2 regions of the Halomonas sp. AOP43-D1-4 genome follow, and region 1 is predicted to be linked to the other one. Evidence: predicted binding sites of a transcription regulator. Region 1 holds the regulator's gene; the other holds the start of a gene.
What was found. Region 1 encodes LexA, which represses DNA repair genes until DNA is damaged. Its sites were predicted from a motif close to TACTGTNTANNTANACAGTA; they were not measured.
Positions count from the first base shown of each region.

Region 1 (3,425 bases):
ACCCGACGGCCGCATTGATGAGCCGCCCGGCCAATGGCCAGTACGCGTGCCAGGTTGCTTGCAAAACAGGAGACCACGACGCGGCCCTTGCATTCCTTCAGGCTTTTAGCCAGCGCTTTAGCCACATCGCCTTCACTGCTGGAGTGGCCAGGCAGAGGGGCATTGGTTGAATCACCTACTACTAAATCAATCGGGGCAAGCGCTCGAAAGTGCGCCGCGTTAATGGGCGTGCCAATCAGCGGCTCTGGGTCCAGCTTCCAATCCCCTGTGTGCATTATGCGGTAATCGCCCGTCACGATGACCAGCGCGCAGCTTTCAGGGATCGAATGGGTAACCGGCAAATAGCGCACCGAAAAGGGCGCCGTTTCCATTGCTTCGCCCGGCTCGATGATCTTAATCGCGGCGCTACTTAGCTGGTGTTCAGCGAATTTCGCGCGTAAGAGGCCTGCCGCAAGTGGGGTGGCATAGATAGGGCAGTTCCACTTGGGCCATAACCAGGCAACCGCGCCAATGTGATCTTCATGTCCATGCGTTATAAATAACGCTTGGGGCGTTATGTTCAGTGCCTCGGCGGTGCCCAGGTTAGGTACCTGAAGGGGCGAGTTAGGCAAATCCTGGCGAATCATCATGCCGCAGTCGACCGCGATCCAGTGATCGTCGTATCCATACAGCGTTAGATTCATGCCGATTTCACCACACCCACCCAGCGGCAGTAGGCGCAGAGGCGGGCGGCGGCGAGGACGAAGTTGAACGCGTGGTGGATGCATCGGTTATGAAAAGCCTAAAAAGTAATGCCTTAACTATACGGGAAGGCAGGGGCGGCTAACAATGACCCCCGACATTAGATAACGGTGCTTCGTTAATAGGGTTCCGGTACACTAGGCAGCCGTTATTTACGGCGTCGCTATTTAGCCGCTGTTTGCGGCGCCGTTGCACTATGCCAATAGACGATGCCAATAGTGGTTTGTCATTTGTATTTCGTAGGTCGTCAAGAGTACTTCACATGTCTCATTATTACCGTTTAGTCGTTTCCTGCCCCGATCAGGTGGGTATTGTTGCCCGTGTGTCTGGATTTATTGCTCAACAAGGCGGCTCTATCACCGAGGCCAGTCAGCATTCTGACTTGCAAACGGGCCGCTTTTTTATGCGTTATGAGATATTGGCCGATTCGCTTGGCATGTCCGTTGAAACATTACGCAGCGCCTTTGAGCCAATTGCTCAAGAGTTTTCCATGCAGTGGGCGCTAATGGATACTCAAAAGCGTCGGCGCGTCATCCTCATGGTCTCCCGTGAGTCTCACTGCCTGGTGGATTTACTTTACCGTTGGCAGGCAGGTGAGCTGGATTGTGATATCGCCGGTGTGATTTCTAATCACGAAGACATGCGCTCAATCGCTGAGTGGTACGGTATTCCTTATCACCATGTGCCGGTGGACGCGAATAATAAGGAAGAGTCGTTTACTCAGGTGCAGGAACTTATTGATAACGCGCGAGCGGACTGTATTGTATTGGCGCGCTATATGCAGATTCTGCCCCCGTCGTTGTGTGAGCGCTATGCTGGGCAGGTAATTAATATTCACCACAGCTTCTTGCCTTCATTTGCTGGCGCCAAGCCTTACCATCAGGCTTATGAGCGCGGCGTAAAGCTAATTGGCGCGACGTGCCACTACGTGACGGAGGAATTGGATGCCGGGCCGATTATTGAGCAGGATATTCATCGTGTGAGTCATTGCCATACGCCAACCGACCTGGTTCGCTTTGGGCGCGATGTAGAAAAAGCCGTATTGGCGCGAGGCCTGCGCTGGCATCTGGAGGACCGCGTTTTGATCCACGGCAATAAGACCGTTGTCTTTAGCTAAGCGTTTTAAAAACTGTTTAAGCTGAACCAGTAACAAAACAAGGGGGTGGTCATGAAAATGGCCACCCCCTTGATGCTTTTCAAATCCAATTCCACGCAAACGGCTTATTAGCCTAGCGCTTGGCCATTACCGCCACGGATGACGCCTACACCTACGCCTTCAATATCCAGGGATTGGGTTCGCAGGTCGATTTCAATCGGTGCAAAATCAGCGTTTTCCGCAATCAGCATGACCTGATACCCTTGGCGTTGAAAGCGTTTTACAGTGACTTCATCTTCCAGCCGCGCAACGACGATTTGCCCGTCACGTACACGATCAGTGCGGTGCACCGCCAGTAAATCGCCTTCCAGGATGCCCACATCCTTCATGGATAAACCGCGTACCCGCAGGAGGTAGTCGGCTTTAGGGGTGAAATATTCTGCGGGTAGCGGGCAGTAACGGTCGATATGCTCCGCTGCAAGGATCGGGCTGCCAGCGGCCACTTCACCGATGACTGGCAAGCCCATCGGCGGAAGATCATTGCTGTTGGCTGCAACGGTGGCGGGTAATTCGCTAACGTCCTGAGCTTCCTGGTTGGGGAGGCGAATCCCCCGCGACGTATTGCGAATAATCCGGATAACGCCTTTACGCTCAAGAGCACGTAAATGCTCTTCAGCGGCATTGGGGGATTTAAAGCCCAAGGCCTTGGCAATTTCGGCGCGGGTGGGAGGGTAGCCGAATTCACCCATGGTTTTTACTATAAAATCAAAAACATGTTGCTGACGTGCTGTGAGTGGCCGCGACATACCAAACTCCATAAACAATAAAAGACAGTCGGTATCTGTCTGCTTGATCAGTATGTGTTTAAGTATACAGTATGTTGCTCTATCCAGTACATGGTTAAAAAAGCAGCTTGTTAAAACACTGTCTGTGAGCGGTAAGACGTTTGAATTAACACTAATGTGCAGGGTAGCCAATTAAAAAAAATCGGTGAATAAGGGTGATTGAGCCTGATTAAGATATGACTTACTATTCTGGCATGTTTTAAACACTCGTTTCTCCGGAGGCCATAATGGCACAATCTGACACGGTGTCACGCATTCTGGATACCGCTGAGGTGCTGTTTGCAGAGCGTGGCTTTGCTGAAACGTCACTGCGTAACATTACCAGTAAAGCGCGAGTAAACCTGGCGGCTGTTAATTATCATTTTGGTTCCAAGAAAGCCCTTATCCAAGCCGTATTCTCGCGCTATCTAGACCCGTTTACTCAGCGTTTTCATGGTGCGCTCGATGAGCTTGAAGCCCAATACGCCGATCGTGCCATCCCCCTGGAAGAGCTGCTTGAAACAATGGCCACCACGGTGCTGGCAGTGCCTGCTGAACGGGATAGTTTGAAAGTCTTCATGCGCTTATTGGGATTAGCCTATAGCCAAGCGCAGGGGCATTTACGGCGCCATATTCAAGAGCAATATGGGGATGTGTTTACCCGCTTTACCGGGCTTGTGCGTAAGGCGACCCCTGATTTACCCGATGCCGAGCGTTTTTGGCGGCTGCACTTTATGTTGGGTACGGTCATTTTCACCTTGTCG
Region 1 is NZ_JBQSVY010000006.1:38,174-41,598, reverse strand. Features, by position in the region: gene ACT3RQ_RS07855 (ribonuclease J) at 1-683, opposite strand, end outside; gene purU (formyltetrahydrofolate deformylase) at 1,004-1,858, shown strand; gene lexA (transcriptional repressor LexA) at 1,966-2,643, opposite strand; gene ACT3RQ_RS07840 (TetR/AcrR family transcriptional regulator) at 2,910-3,425, shown strand, end outside.

Region 2 (3,425 bases), on a different contig from region 1:
CTCTCGGTGGGTTGACGATTGCATCTGTTATTCCTCACGAGCAAATCAACTTATCTGCGGGCGTGATGCAAACGTTCAGTGTGTTGATTAACCACTTTGGCAGCCATTTTGAATGGGCTATTCGGATTATTGCTGCGCTGCTATTGCTGGGCGTGCTGGCTGAAATAGCCGCATGGATTGTTGGACCATCACGCGGCATGTTGGTAACCGCGCAGCAGGGTATATTGCCGGCGCGTTTTGCTAAAGTAAACAAGAACGGCGTGCCGGTGGCGTTGGTTATTTCTCAGCTAACCATTACAACTATCGCATTGATTATTCTGACGAATACGGGGGGAGGAAATAATATGTCCTTCCTGATTGCACTAGCGCTAACCGTCGTTATCTATCTGTGCAGCTACTTTATGCTATTCTTGGCTTACATTACCCTTGTTCGAAAACAGCCTGAAAATCAACGTACCTTCAATATCCCTGGCGGTAACAAAATAAAAATTGCCGTTGCAGTAGTGGGGTTACTTACTTCTTTAGTTGCTTTTGTCGTCTCCTTCTTCCCTCCCACGGGGTTGCCAGGAAAAGAGTCTAACGAAGTGTATACCGGTTTGCTGATCGGCTGTTTCCTTGTAGTGCTATCGATTCCGTTTATTATTTATGGAGTGCATAATAAAAGCGCTGCGCCAAAAAACCTTAAACTACACCATATCAAGCCCCATACCGCGCCCGAAGGTCACTACTTTATTCATCCCAAAGCCCGCAGTACGCATCACATCACTGTTGATGGAGAAAAGCTGCATTGATGAACCATGGGAGGGTGTTTAGAAAGGTCGTCCATTAGATTTTAAGCAGAGCTATGACGAATAGCGAAAAACAGAAGTAGTAATCACTCAGGCATTTGTTTGGCACTTTCAGTAAGCTGAGAGTATGTCAGGCAAATGCCTTTTTCATGGGCTTTAATAAAAAAGCTCACCCTGAGCGTTGGGCGGGCGAAAGTCTCGGGTATTCAGCCCTTGCTCGGAACGAGATTGAAAGTTCCACTGGCGGCTGGCGCGATTAAAGCGTTGTGCAATCATATCGGCAAAAATACCTTCGCCGCGAAAGCGCTTACCGAACTGAGCATCGTAGGCCTTGCCGCCCCGGCATTGGCGAATCAGGCTCATTACCTTGGCCGCACGCTCTGGGTAATGGGCTTCCAGCCAGGCTTCAAAGAGTGGAGCGACTTCATGGGGCAAGCGCAGCAGCATCCAGGACGCCGTTCGTGCGCCAGCACGGCTGGCGGCCTCAAGAATCCGCTCCATTTCATGATCTGTTAATCCGGGGATGACCGGAGACACAAGCGTCCCGACGGGAATGCCAGCAGTATTCAGCTCACGGATAACTTTTAAACGCGCTTGAGGAGAGGCCGCACGAGGTTCCAGCGTGCGTTTCATATTGGCGTCCAGGCTGGTCAGGCTAATAAATACGCGCACCAGGCGGTGTTCGGCCATCTCAGCCAGCAGATCCATATCCCGTAACACTAACGTGCTTTTGGTCACAATAGTGACTGGATGGCGGCAAGCCAATAATAGCTCAAGCAACTGACGCGTTAATTGGCGCTTGGCTTCTAGTGGCTGGTAACAATCGGTATTACCAGAGAGATTGATTGGTCGGCAGACGTATCCAGGCTTGCAAAACTCCTCACTTAATCGCTCAACCAGGCCATTTTTGGCAATCAGCCTGGTTTCAAAATCAAGTCCCGGCGACAGATCCCAATAGGCATGAGAAGGGCGGGCATAGCAGTAAACACAGCCATGTTCGCAACCTCGGTAAGGGTTCAATGAGCGATCAAAAGGCAAGTCTGGCGACCGGTTCCAGGAAAGCGCACTCTTACTGGTTTCTTCGCGTACTTCAGTTGCCCGTGTGGGGGAAGTCTCTTCGCGCCACCATCCGTCGTCTTCTGCCACGCTATGGGTTGGGGCAAAGCGGTTGTGCGGGTCATAGGTTGCCCCGCGGCCTTTGTGCACGGTGGTCCGTATTGGTGATTTGCCGAGAGACGCCATACGCCTGCCTTTTTCTAGATTGGTGTATATATATACAGTATATGTGTTGTGACCAAGCGTGCAAGCGTTACTCAGGCAAAACCCACAATGAACAGTTTTACGGATCGGCTGCTGATTGCGATTCATGTTTATTAGAAATAATTGACTTACCTTCATTGATGTTCATGAAAATGACATTTTTAGGCGCTACGATTTGTTGGATATCGAATTAGCTAAATTTATTTTAGGGATGAAAATGAAGAACTTTACGCGCAATGCACTCACGTTGGCACTGGCATCGGTCATGGTTACGCCGGTATTAGCGCAGGAAAACACAGCTAAGAACGTTATTTTGATGATCACCGACGGTACCGGTATCGAGACGTTCCGTGCGGCAAGCTACTTCCGTCACGGCGCGCTGGGCCATGAAGTTTATGATGAGTTTGACACACAGCTTTTCATGGCAACGCATCCGTTAAACACCTCTACCACACCCACCAAGAGTGATGACGGTACGGTTACATTTGAACCAGCCGAGCTCTGGAACGACGAGGCGGTAGATACCGTTTACGAAGGTAGCCTGGGTAACTACAAGGGCTACTTTGCCGGTTACGACTACGCTCGGGCTGATTACACCGACAGCGCTGCAGCGGCAACGGCGCTGGCTTCAGGCCATAAGTCCTATAACAGCGCCATCAACTGGTCCAACGATGATGAGCCGCTTAAGCATATTGGCGAATACACTGTTGATAGCGGCCGCGCTCTGGGTGTTGTCTCATCGGTGCAGGTCTCCCACGCGACGCCTGCCGGTTTCATGGCCCATAACGTAAGCCGCAACGACTATAGAGCCATTGGCCGCGAAATTGTCGATTCTGGCCTTGCCACTGTCGCCATCGGTACCGGGCACCCCTATTACGATGCAGCCGGCGAGCATGTCGATAACCCCGGTGAGAGCGATTTCCGCTTTATCGGTGGCGAAGAGACCTACCAGCGCTTGGTAGGCGGCGAAACGGATTACGCCTTTATCGAAAGCAAGGACGATTTTGAAGCTCTGGCTGCGGGTGAGTTGGATCTTCCCAAGGACAAAGTACTGGGCCTGGTGCAGAACATTCAGACGCTGCAATACAGCCGCCCCGGCGTAACCGGCGGTAATCTACTGGATACGTCACCAAGCCTTGCCACACTGACGAGCGGCGCTTTGAACGTGCTCAACGCCAGTGAAAACGGCAACGAAAATGGCTTTTTCCTGATGGTTGAGGGTGGCGCTGTGGATTGGGCTGCTCACGCTAACAACCTGCCGCGTATTATCGAAGAGCAAATCGACTTCAACGAAGCTGTGGAAGCGGCCGTTGAGTGGGTAGAAAACAACAGTTCCTGGGACGATACCTTGATCATTGTAACGACTGATCACGGTAA
Region 2 is NZ_JBQSVY010000016.1:56,806-60,230, forward strand. Features, by position in the region: gene gadC (glutamate:gamma-aminobutyrate antiporter) at 1-791, shown strand, start outside; gene ACT3RQ_RS15555 (PA0069 family radical SAM protein) at 945-2,030, opposite strand; gene ACT3RQ_RS15560 (alkaline phosphatase) at 2,266-3,425, shown strand, end outside.
Region 2: ACT3RQ_RS15555 (PA0069 family radical SAM protein) is a predicted target of LexA. The motif match lies at 2,051-2,070, and genes of this name have one in related genera.